One region of the Tepidibacillus sp. HK-1 genome, then DNA from elsewhere that is predicted to be linked to it. Evidence: predicted binding sites of a transcription regulator. Region 1 holds the regulator's gene; each other region holds the start of a gene.

Region 1 (3,214 bases):
CAAGAATTTAACCAGAGTGGAAAAATATTTTTCAATATGAATGATCCTGAACAATATATGGAAGCATTAAGCTGGATGATTGAGGAGGAAAAAGAGTGAAGTCTTCTATGCTTAAAGAGATAAAAGTGGAAGATGCAATTGGATATGCTCTAGCTCACGATTTAACTAAAATTGTTCCTGGAGAATTTAAAGGAAGAGCATTTAAAAAAGGGCATATCATTACAGAAGAAGATATTCCTGAATTATTAAAAATCGGAAAAGAACATATTTATGTAATAGTGTTAGAAAAAGGTTATTTACATGAAAATGAGGCTGCCATTCGTATGGCAAAAGCGATTACTGGGCAACATGTGCTTACAAACGAACCACATGAAGGGAAAGTGACACTTACTTCCGAAATATATGGATTAGCAAAAGTAAATGAAGAAATCGTTCATCAAATCAATACAATCCCTGATCTTGCTCTAGCTACTGTGCTCAATAATAAAATCGTGCAGCCTGGAGCGAAGTTGGCAGGAACTAGAGCACTTCCTCTTATTGTTGAAGAAAAATACATTGAACAAGTTGAAGCGATTACCAAAGGGAAAACTGTGATTGGGGTTAAACCATTTAAGCTTTTCAAAACAGGATTAGTCACAACCGGAAGTGAAGTATTTAAAGGCAGGATTAAAGACCGTTTTGGCCCGGTTATAGAAAAGAAATTAAAAGCATTTGGCTCTGAGTTGGTTGAACAGCGTTTTGCTCCAGATGATGTAGAGCAAATTAAAGCTGAAATCAAATATTTCCTTGATAAAAAAGTAGATATGGTTCTTCTTTCTGGTGGAATGTCTGTCGATCCTGATGATCGTACCCCTTTTGCGATTCGAGAAATGGCTACAGAAGTAATTACTCAAGGGACACCCATGCTACCTGGTTCGATGCTGATGGTCGCCTACTCAGAAAATACACCAATTCTCGGGTTGCCTGGAGGAGTATTACATGATCCTTTTACTGCCTTTGATGTCGTATTGCCAAGAATTCTTGTAGGTGAAAAAGTAACAAAAGAGGAAATCATACGTTTAGGTTATGGGGGGTATTATGGTTGCTAAATGAACGCAAAATTCCCATTGCTAGCTTTGTTGGCTATTCCGGTAGTGGGAAGACCACCTTGATGGCGAAGGTCATTCACGCATTTAAACAACAAGGATATCGTGTTGCAGCCATTAAACATGATGCCCATCGTTTTGAAATGGATCATGAAGGGAAAGATACTTGGAAATTTGCCCAAGCTGGTTCTGATGTTGTACTGATAAACTCACAAGAAAAATTGGCCATGATCGAGAAGGTGGAGAGATCGCTTTCATTTGAGGAAGTGATTTCCTATGTGAAGGATGTAGACATTATCTTGGTGGAGGGGTATAAACATGAAGCCCCATCTAAAATTTTAGTCGTTCGTAGAGAAGAAGATCTAACCCTACTTTCAAGTCTTAAAGATGTGATTGCAATTGCAACTTCGTTACCACTTGATGAAAAGCAGATCCCTATTTATGATTTAGACGATGTTGAAGGGATTGTAGAATTGATTCAATCAAATATATTGGGGGAGATAAAAGATGGCTCAAGATCATAAGATACCACAGGTTACAGCCAAGAGATTACCTTTATATTATCGTTACTTAGAAAAGTTACATCTCATGGGAAAACAGCGTGTTTCATCAGCCCAATTAAGCAAAGAGTTATTGATCGATCCAGCAACCATTAGAAGAGACTTCTCGTATTTGGGGGAATTAGGGAAAAAAGGATATGGTTATAATGTAAGCTACTTGTTGCAGTTTTTACGAGACTTTTTAAAACAAGATGAAGTAACCAATGTTGTTCTCATTGGGGTTGGTAATCTAGGTACAGCTTTACTGCATTACAATTTCTATAAGAATCGCAATATCAAAATTGTGGCTGCCTTTGATAGCAATCCGAACAAGTTTAATCGTGAAATTGATGGTATTCCCGTTTATGGGATTGATAGCTTAAAGGAAGTGGTTCAATTATTCCGGGTTGAAGTTGCGATCCTAACCGTACCTGTTCATGTGGCCCAAGAAATAACAGATAAATTAGTAGATGCAGGAGTTAGAGGAATCCTCAACTTTACTCCTTCAAGGCTAACAGTGCCAGCTGGTACATTGGTACACCATATTGACTTAACGACTGAATTACAAACATTGGTCTATTTCCTTAAGAATTTTCCAGAAGATGAGCTAATGGAACAAGACCAAGAGCTAGAGAATGAAGATGAATAGGAGAGGGATCTCATATGGTGGATCAAGATAAATCAATGACTTTAGTCAGTCATTTAGAAGAGTTAAGAAAAAGAATTATCTGGATTATCTTGTTTTTTGTCATTGCCTTGGTGGTTGGTTTTATGTTAACAGACCCAGTTATTCGCTATTTTACTGATGAGCTCAAAGCAAAAGGGGTTACCTTTAACGTTTTCCGTTTATCTGATGCACTAAGAGTCTACATGCAATTTGCTTTTGCGATTGGGATTACCCTTTCCCTTCCTTTTGCGTTATATCAAATTTGGCGATTTGTTGCACCAGGCTTAACAAAAAGGGAAAGAAAGGCAACCATATGGTTTATTCCCTTTGCCTTTATTCTATTTTTACTAGGGGTATCATTTGCTTATTTTATTCTATTTCCAATGGTCGTTACCTTTCTATCCAATATCTCTAAACAGTTAGGTGTTGTTGAAGTATACGGGATTGCTCAGTATTTTAGCTTTATGCTGAACATCGTGATTCCGTTTGGTATTGTGTTTGAGCTTCCAGTTGTCGTAGTCTTTTTAACCCGTCTAGGTATCATTACACCTAAATTATTAATTAAAATTCGGAAGCTGGCCTATTTTGTATTAATTATTGTGGCCGTCACCATTACACCACCTGAGCCGATGTCAGATATTCTAGTCTCTGTTCCACTCATTTTGTTATATGAAATTAGTATCATCCTATCCAAAGTGGCCTCAAAAAAACGCCAACAAGCATTAGAAGAAATTTAATCTGAACAACAAAGAGCACGTCAACCTTGAAGAAGGAAGCGTGCTTTTTTTATATGTTTTAAAGTTTAAGTGAAAATAAAATTACATCGTGACTAGAACAAAAACGAATAATATTTTTTTAATCTTATCCAAAATAATGTCCTCCTTTTAATTGGACTTGAGTCAATATCTTGGACACAAAAAAGT
Region 2 (3,214 bases), on a different contig from region 1:
TCAGTTTTAGGTGGTTTATTAGTACAGGATCAAGATAAAAAACAAATAAATGCTGAAGAATTAAAAGTAGTAACAAAAAGAAAACCAACTACTGAGGAGCTTGAGCAGCTACAATTTGCTTGGAAGGTTGTAAAGCATGTTAAATCAAATGCAATTGTCCTAGCAAATGGTCAACAGACAGTAGGTATCGGAGCAGGGCAAATGAATCGTGTTGGTGCAGCAAAAATTGCAATTGAACAAGCTGGTGAACTAGCAAAGGGAGCAGTAATGGCTTCTGATGCCTTTTTCCCAATGCCAGATACAGTAGAAGAGGCAGCAAAAGCGGGAATTACAGCAATTATTCAACCAGGTGGCTCTATTCGTGATGAAGATTCGATTATTGAAGCAGATAAACATGGCATTGCGATGGTCTTTACTAGTATTCGCCATTTCAAGCATTAAGAAAAGGGGAATATGGATATGAATATTTTAGTAGTAGGCCAAGGGGGAAGAGAACACGCAATTGTTAAATCCCTAAAAAAAAGTCCAAAAGTTAATCAAGTGTATTGTGCTCCGGGTAATGGTGGAATTGCACAAGATGCAATTTGCTTACCGATTGCTGAAAATGATTTTGAAAAATTAATAACGGCAGTTAGAGAGTATAAGATTGATCTAACAGTTGTAGGACCTGAGCAGCCTTTAATTGAAGGAATCGTCGACGTATTTCAAGAACAAGGCCTCCCGATCATTGGTCCAACTAAAGCAGCAGCTCAAATTGAGGGAAGCAAATCGTTCGCAAAGCAATTAATGGGAAAATATCGAATTCCTACTGGTAATTATCAAGTATTCTATACATCAAAAGAGGCAATCGATTATGTAAAACAACAGGGAGTGCCAGTAGTGATTAAAGCAGATGGGATTGCAGCAGGAAAAGGAGTAGTTGTGGCCCATCAATTAGAAGAGGCGATATCAGCTATTAATAGTATCATGGAAGATAAAATTTTTGGTGATGCTGGTCAATCAGTTGTGATTGAAGAGTTTCTATCAGGAGAAGAATTAACCGTTATGGCCTTTGTAGATGCTAACAGTATCGCTGTAATGGAGCCTGCTCAAGATCATAAGCCTGTTTATGATGAAGACAAAGGTCCAAATACTGGTGGAATGGGTGCTTATTCACCTGTTCCTCATATGAAGGAATCCTTGTTAAACGAAGTATATGATCAAATTTTATTACCAACTGTCGAAGCTATGAAACAAGAAGGAATACCTTTTACAGGTATTTTGTATGCTGGATTAATGATCACAAATGAAGGTCCAATGGTTATAGAATTTAATGCAAGGTTTGGTGATCCTGAAACACAGGTTGTTCTACCTAGATTAGAAACCGATTTAGTTGAAGTTCTATTAGCGATAAGAGATAAACGGTTAAATGAAATGCACTTAGAATGGAAAAAAGAAGCAGCGGTTAGTGTTGTAATGGTTTCAGCAGGTTATCCAAAGGAATATAAAAAAGGTATGCCAATAATAGAGCATGCTATGCCATCAAAAACACAGGTTTTTTATGCAGGTGCTAAGCTCCTAGAGGAACAATTAGTTACAGCTGGAGGTAGAGTTCTTGCCGTAACTGGATTAGGTACAACAATAGAAGAAGCACAAAGAAGAGCTTATCAGGGAGTTAACAACATTAACTTTGAAGGTGCACATTATAGAAGAGATATTGCAAATAAAACAATTAATCGAATAGCTAATTCGTAGCTAAATTATAAATTGTTTATTAGTCAGAAAAAAATAAGTACAATTTGCGGGTGTCAATGAATTAGTTCAATTGACACCCTTTTTCGCTAGCATTACATAAATATAGTCATAATTTTCAGTTAATATCTTTTCGTAAATTTGAGCTAAAAAGTTTTTAAGGTTGTGACTTTTTTCACAGAAATAATGTTGTAAACAAGGTATAGTAATAACTGCAGGGTAAAAGAAATGTACACAATGTTAATGCAGGGAGATGAAAAGAAAATGAGTATGTTTTGTTATCAATGTCAAGAGACATCTAAGAATGTAGGCTGTACAGTTGTTGGTGTCTGTGGTAAGACACCTGAAGTTACTAACCTTCAAGACTTATTAATTTATGTATTAAAAGGAATCTCTATTTATGCAGAAAAAGCTAAGCAAGTAGGTATAAATGATGCAGAGACAGGTTTATTTATTGCTAAAAATCTATTTTCAACCATTACAAACGTAAACTTTGATCCAGTTTACTTTGAAACTAAGATCAAGGAAGCATTAGCTCTTCGTGAAAAAGTTAAAACAAGCTTCTTAGCAGCATATAAAGAGAAGTATGGAACGGAATTTAATGAAGAATTACCTGAAATGGCTACATGGTATAGTGACAATGTAGAGGATTTCTACAAAAAGGGAGAAGTAGTAGGGGTACTAGCAACAGCAAACGAAGATATACGTTCATTAAGAGAATTATTAATATATGGATTAAAAGGTATTTCAGCATATATAGAACACGCTTTTGTTTTAGATGAACAAAATGATGAAATATTTAGCTTCTTACATAAAGGTTTAGCTGCAACAACAGATGATAGTCTTTCAGCTGACGATTTAGTTGGCATTATTATGGATGCTGGTGCTACTGCAGTTAAAGCTATGGAAATGCTTGATAGAGCTAATACAGGCACATATGGCCATCCAGAACCAACCCAGATTAATATCGGTGTTAGAAATCGTCCTGGTATTCTAATCAGTGGACATGACTTAAAAGATTTAGAAGAATTATTAGAGCAATCTAAGGATAAAGGTATAGACGTATATACTCATGGTGAAATGCTACCTGCTAATGCTTATCCTTTCTTCAAAAAATATGATCACTTTGTTGGAAACTACGGTAATTCCTGGTGGGAGCAAAACCGTGAATTTGAATCCTTCAATGGACCTATTCTAATGACTACAAACTGTTTAGTTCCACCAAAAGCTTCTTACCAAGACAGAGTTTATACAACAGGAGTAGTTGGATTCCCAGGCTTAAATCATATTGAAGATCGTAAACCTGGTGAGCAAAAGGACTTCTCAAAAATTATTGAGCATGCTCTAAAATGTGAGCCTCCAACTGAAATTGAAAATGGTACAATTCCTGGTGGATTTGCACGTAATGCTGTCCTAAGTGTAGCAGATAAAGTAGTAGACGCTGTACAATCAGGTGCTATTAATCGATTCGTTGTTATGGCTG
Region 3 (3,214 bases), on a different contig from region 1:
ATTTGACGGATAATACCGAGGCTATTTTGCCTCTGACTCGATCCAAACGACCGCCTTTGATCACATTTTCCAACGTATCTAAGAAAATCAGGATATGTGAATGGTCAATCACATGTTTGATTTTAGTAATAAGCTCTTCAAAGTGAAAACTTTCTTTTATTAGTTCAGCAGCTTGCATGAGAATTACACCTAATCCAATCGATGCATTTTTTGCATCAAGAGCGATCATCTCTACATGAGGATATTCTTCCTTATAGGTGTCAACAGCCATCTTAGCACTTTGATAAGTACTACTTAATTGTGAGGATAATGTGATTACAATTCCTTGATCGCCTGGTCTCATTACTTTTTCAAATTGATCAAGAAAATCCTGGGGAGAAGGTGCAGCCGTTTTAGGTAACTCTTCTTGTCCCTTCATTTTTTGATAAAATTCATTAACACTCAAATTAACACGATCAAGAAAGTGATCATTTTGAAAGGAGATATGTAATGGAATGACATGGATATTGTATTTTTTAATGATTTGTTCTGGTAAATCACAGCTACTATCTGTAAAAAGATTAATTGACATCGATATTCTCCTTTTCCCGTAATCCCCTTTATTTAAGGGTTGTATATCATACTAAATCTTAGGCAATTGTATTTGGTGAATAAAGTTCCCTAATTGATTCGCTGAATGTTGAAGTTTTTCTTCTTCTTCCTTTGTAAGAGGAAGATCAAGAACCTCTTCAATTCCATTTTTTCCTATAATACTTGGAATTCCCAAACAAACATCACTAATCCCTTTATAATTATCCAAATAGGCAGAAACAGGTAGTATTGACATTTGATCATGTAAAATTGCTTCACAAATTCTTGCCAAAGATAGAGCGATGGCATAATAGGTTGAACCTTTTTTCTCAATAATTTGATAGGCAGCGTTTTTGGTTTGTAAATAAATCTCTTCTTTTTCTGCTGAGGATAAATAATACCTGGATTGTTCTTTTACTTGCTCTTGCGTCATTCCTGCTATATTTAATAAACTCCAAGCAGCCAATTCTGTATCTCCATGCTCTCCAATTATCATACCATGAATACTCCTCGGATCAATATTCATTTTTTCGGATATCAAATAACGAAAACGAGCACTATCTAGTAACGTTCCTGACCCGATAACTCTTTCCTTTGGTAAATGAGTTAATTTAATGGTGATATAGGTAAGAATATCGACTGGATTTGTGGCAATAAGAAAAATCGCTTCCGAATTGTATTTTAAGATTTCAGTTAAGATTTGGTGATATATAGATACATTTCTCTGCATTAAATCTAATCTTGTCTCACCTGGTTTTTGTGCTGCTCCAGCGGTGATCACAATAATATCAGCATCTTTGCAGTCAGGGTAATCACCTGCAGTTATTTTCATTGGTTGTGCTAACAGTAAGCCATGGTTAAGGTCTAATGCATCACCTTCAGCCTTATCCTGATTTTTGTCGATGATCACTAATTCGTCCGCAAGTCCTCTTAAAAGTACCGTATAGGCAAAAGTGGATCCAACTGCTCCGCTTCCAACAACAACAATTTTCGTTTGATTATTCATCCTTTAGCCTCCTTCATCATAAAAAAACTATTCTTTCTTTATTATGGACAAAGATTATACATCTAATCACCTCAAAATGATTACAAAGTTTAATCACTTGTTCACATTTTATGTGAAAAATTTATGAAAGAAAACCTAGAAATGTGCTAAAAACGAAAAGTACTTCTTATATATATATCGGAAGGAAAACATAATCCTGTTACTTTTCCTTCATATGTAAGATGAACATCTTACTTTATCTTCTTTAATAATAAAGCAAAAGGAGGGGGTTTTGATGGTACGTTTTTTGCGGGAAAATATTTATGCTGCCTACGGACTACTGCTTTTAAGACTTTACTTAGGTTGGAATTGGATGACAGCTGGTTGGGAAAAACTTACGGGTTCAGAACCATTTAGTGCAGAGGGATTCCTACAAGGAGCATTAAAAAAAATGGGTGGTGAACACCCATCAGTATCCCAGTGGTGGGGAGGCTTTGTTGAAAACTTTGCACTCCCTAATGTAGGATTTTTTAACTTTATGATTCCATTAGGTGAATTTTTGGTAGGATTAGGACTTATACTTGGATGTCTTACAACCGCCGCTGTTTTCTTTGGTATGATGATGAACTTTGCTTTCTTGTTTAGTGGCACTGTTAGCCATAACCCACAAATGGTACTTGTAAGTATCTTTGTCATTGTTGCTGGATTCAATGCAGGTAAAATAGGTTTAGACCGCTGGGTTATTCCTTACTTAAGGAATTGGTATGTTAAGAGCTTTAAAAAAGCATCTGTATAATCAAAGTAATAGAATTTCAAAAAAATGAAGCCAGTAACAAAATACCGAAGGAGTAACTCCAAAAAGGGTTACTCCTTTTCGTTTTGTACCTGATGTTCATTTCGATAGTGAAATATTTTTGTTTTAACGATCAATTTCTTTAATTCTGCTTCAATTGATTCAAAATCCTTTAGTTCTACATCCTCAGGATTAAATTGATCTACCATATAAGAAAGAAGTTGCAATCTTCCTTTAATATATTTCAATTGTTTTTTCTTATTATAGATTGGTGTAGACATCTAGATACCCCCATAGGTAAATATTCTTCCTTTTATTTTACATGAAAATCAAGTTTATATCTATAAAATAAGTTTGTATATTCCATCGCGCTCCATCATCCGTGCCCTTCTATGAATAAAGATTACGGAGAGAAGGGCACTTCTGAAGGCACACAAAGTGTACAAGTCGTGCTACACAGCTAAAGCTGCTAGTCACGCTATGTCGCAGCTTATGGAATATACAAACCCCAAATGACAAGGAAAAGAATGTAAGTAAAACTTTCTCTTCCAATAAAGAAAAAAGATGGGTTTATGTCCCATCTTTTTTAGTTGGTTTTATCTATGCTGTGGCGGATTTAATTTTTCTTAGGTAATTCTGGTTGGTAAACCAAGATTACACTAGCTGTTGAGACTTCCATTAAAGCAAGTAAAGAAAACAATGAAGCAAGAGCTTTAAATACCTTTTTCATTGATTTTCACCTCCCACAATTTTTCTTCTTATAAAGAAATCATCTATGTTGTGGAAAAGTTGAATTCCAAAAGGAGTTAAAGTAATTGATTGTAGAAAAATTCCAATAGCCGAAAAGAATGAGATCACATGAAATG
Region 4 (3,214 bases), on a different contig from region 1:
TATTCTTTTGCAATATTCTCAGGTAAATCCCTCCAGCAACCACCTGGTGGCACCATTTCTAGTATTTTCTTTTTACTTTCAGGATATTTTATCCCTGGCGATGGAGGGACGTCTTTTAATATATCCTTTAATGTAAGAATATAGTTAAGAGGTTTTGGGAAATTGATCTCAATATCTAAGTCATTTCTCACCCCAATAATAAAGATCCTTTCCCTTTTTTGGGCCACATTATAATGAACAGCATTAAGCAATTCATATTCAACAGTATAACCGACCTCTTTAAACACATCTAACATCACTTCAAGTGTTTTCCCTTGATCATGACTAATTAAACCACGAACATTTTCAGCAACAAAAACTTTCGGTTTTAATTCATTCAATAGTTCAGCAAAATAGTAGAATAGGGTACCTCTAGTATCGTTTAATCCTAATTTTTTGCCAGCGTAGCTAAATGCTTGACACGGAAAGCCGCCTGATAAAAGATCAATTTCACCCACATTATAGTTATGTATCCCATTTTTTACAATCTGATCAATATCTCCTTCAATTACATTCCAATATGGCCGATTTTTCCTTAAAGTACTACAAGCATATTTATCATATTCGATCAAACCGACACTATCAAATCCCGCCTTTTCCAAGCCTAGGGCTAATCCACCAGCACCAGCAAATAATTCTAACACTTTATATTGTTTAAAAGGTTTAATATTGGAAACATCAATGAATGATTTCTTTGTGGAATATGTAATTGATTGTTTTTTCTCTTTTTTGATAAGAATATCTTCTTTTGTTAAATTAAAGTACTTGCATAGCATTTCTAGATCATTGTCTTCTTGAATCATTCCTTCATTTATAATTGTTGATAGTCTATCATAGGGTATATTTAATTTGTCTGAAAGGTGATAGAAATTAGGAATGCTTCTTTTATGTAATAACTCTTTAAATTTTTTGGTGTTAATTTCCATTGACAACACCACCTTTTCTCCAACTAACTAGATCAATATCATTTATTACTAAGTATAACATGATCATCTAGTTTGGTCCACAGAAAATTTTACTTCACACCAAGTATAGAACGTTTGTTCCTGAATGTAAAGTATTTTAAAAAAATAACTTTAATTTTCTATTGAAATAACGAATTGACAAAAATTGACTTGAAATGATACATTGCAAAAAAGATGGATAAGTAGGAGATAAGGGGAGAGGAAGATTGAATGCTAATTGATAGTTTAATCATCGGAGTGTTGATCGCGAAGCTTCGCGGTGGAAGGGTCTTAAATTTTCTAGACCTAGACATTCATTCAGCCTGTGTTTAGCATTGGAGCTGTGTTGATTAGTATTGGCCTTTTTATCCTCATCCAAAAAGTAATGGTAAAATTGAAGAAATCATGATAAATAGTTGTTTTTTCTATTCGTTAAAGGGAGGGATTACGATATTAGCGTTGTTGGACAAATTATATGAACGAAATGATTTGTCAAAAGAAGAGATTATCCATGTACTTAGGAATTTGGATGATGGGCATAAAGAGGCTCTATTTCACTATGCCCATCGAACCCGGGTTAAATATTACGGACATAAAGTCTTCATGCGGGGGCTCATCGAGTTTTCCAATATATGCAGACAGGATTGTCTTTATTGCGGTATTCGGGTTTCTAACAGGAAAGTGGACCGATACCGCTTGACACCTGAGGAAATTCTGGACTGCTGCAAAGAGGGGTACCAACTGGGCTATCGAACATTTGTCTTGCAAAGTGGGGAGGATGCTTGGTACTCTGAGGAAATATTGATCGATATCATTAGAAAAATCAAAGAGATGTTTCCGAATACAGCCATAACTCTTTCAATAGGGGAAAGAAACGATGCTGTGTATCAAAAGCTTTTTGAGGCGGGTGCTGACAGGTTTCTATTAAGACATGAAACAGCTTCCAAACATCTGTATGAACAATTGCATCCCACGATGAGTTTTGAAAACAGAATCAATTGCCTGCTCACATTGAAAAGAATCGGGTATCAGGTTGGAGCCGGATTTATGGTTGGATTGCCTGAGCAAACGGCGGAAGATTTGGCGGAAGATTTGCTCTTTTTAAAAAAACTGCAGCCGGATATGATTGGAATCGGCCCATTTATTCCGCATAGTGAGACCCCTCTAAAGGATGCGGAAGGCGGTACGGTGGAAGACACGCTGGTCATGGTGGCGTTTGCTCGCCTGCTTGTACCCGATTGTTTGCTGCCTGCAACAACGGCCATGGGAACACTGCATCCGCAAGGCAGGGAATTGGCCTTGAAAGTAGGGGCAAATGTGGTAATGCCGAACCTTTCTCCCAAAGCGGTAAGAACGAAGTATGAACTGTATGAAAACAAAATTTGTACGGGAGATGAGTCTACCCAATGCCGTCATTGTATTGAAATGAGAATTCAATCTGTCGGATTTCAAGTAGATATGGGAAGAGGAGACAGTTTGCGGGCAATTCGGTAAGCGGATGATATAAAAAACTGCCAAGATTCAAAATACTGTCACAAATTATGTGAAACATTTCACTAAATAAATGTTATAATTACAGCATGAAGCAGCAATTAATAGTTATTATTTAAGTTGCGGGTGAGTTTTTTCTTGTTTATCTTGTGAATATTTTCACTTAATAGAACGGTATTTTCATCGTGAAATGAATAGGGAGAAAATCGGATCTCCATTTTGATGAATAAATTATAAAGGAAAGGAAGAAATTGCTTATGGAACATGCGTGCTGCTGCGAAGGCAAACGAACTGACGAACGACTGGAAAAAGTCAAAGAATCGATTCGAAATTTCAAAGATATGAAAGGGGCGCTCATTCCGGTTTTGCATAAAGTGCAGAACCTTTACGGATATCTGCCGGAAAACGTGCTGCAGGTTGTATCCGAAGAACTGGATGTGCCTATGACAGAAATTTACGGTGTGGCTTCCTTTTATTCTTTCTTTTCATTAGAGCCAAAGGGGGAGTACGTCATCAGGGTATGTCTTGGAACAGCTTGCTACATTAAAGGCGCACAGGAACTTTTGGATCGGTTGAGCAAAGAGTTGAATGTTCAAGTCCAAAAGACAACAGAGGATGGGAAGTTTACCTTGGATGCCACCAGATGTCTGGGAGCCTGCGGACTAGCCCCGGTTATGATGATCGGAGAAAAGGTTTACGGGAGAGTAACTTCCAATGATATTTCGAAAATCCTTGAAGAA

The links. Region 1 encodes Rex, which represses fermentation and respiration genes when NADH is low (regulators of the CRP and FNR family bind a similar motif). Its sites were predicted from a motif close to TTGTGAAATATTTCACAA; they were not measured.
Region 2: a site for Rex is predicted at 1,895-1,912, ahead of hcp (hydroxylamine reductase). Genes of this name have one in related genera too.
Region 3: a site for Rex is predicted at 1,687-1,704, ahead of BEN26_RS03495 (L-lactate dehydrogenase). Genes of this name have one in related genera too.
Region 4: a site for Rex is predicted at 1,090-1,107, ahead of hydE ([FeFe] hydrogenase H-cluster radical SAM maturase HydE). Genes of this name have one in related genera too.

Annotation. Positions count from the first base shown of each region.
Region 1 is NZ_BDGM02000017.1:63,926-67,139, forward strand. Features, by position in the region: gene BEN26_RS09990 (molybdenum cofactor guanylyltransferase) at 1-99, shown strand, start outside; gene BEN26_RS09995 (molybdopterin-binding protein) at 108-1,088, shown strand; gene mobB (molybdopterin-guanine dinucleotide biosynthesis protein B) at 1,082-1,609, shown strand; gene BEN26_RS10005 (redox-sensing transcriptional repressor Rex) at 1,593-2,273, shown strand; gene tatC (twin-arginine translocase subunit TatC) at 2,288-3,028, shown strand.
Region 2 is NZ_BDGM02000005.1:148,889-152,102, reverse strand. Features, by position in the region: gene purH (bifunctional phosphoribosylaminoimidazolecarboxamide formyltransferase/IMP cyclohydrolase) at 1-441, shown strand, start outside; gene purD (phosphoribosylamine--glycine ligase) at 460-1,734, shown strand; gene hcp (hydroxylamine reductase) at 2,002-3,214, shown strand, end outside.
Region 3 is NZ_BDGM02000005.1:16,797-20,010, forward strand. Features, by position in the region: gene BEN26_RS03490 (DegV family protein) at 1-571, opposite strand, end outside; gene BEN26_RS03495 (L-lactate dehydrogenase) at 623-1,576, opposite strand; gene BEN26_RS03500 (DoxX family membrane protein) at 1,848-2,351, shown strand; gene BEN26_RS03505 (SE1561 family protein) at 2,420-2,629, opposite strand; gene BEN26_RS03510 (AgrD family cyclic lactone autoinducer peptide) at 2,965-3,078, opposite strand; gene BEN26_RS03515 (accessory gene regulator ArgB-like protein) at 3,075-3,214, opposite strand, start outside.
Region 4 is NZ_BDGM02000012.1:33,458-36,671, reverse strand. Features, by position in the region: gene BEN26_RS07685 (DNA cytosine methyltransferase) at 1-965, opposite strand, end outside; gene hydE ([FeFe] hydrogenase H-cluster radical SAM maturase HydE) at 1,389-2,477, shown strand; gene nuoE (NADH-quinone oxidoreductase subunit NuoE) at 2,732-3,214, shown strand, end outside.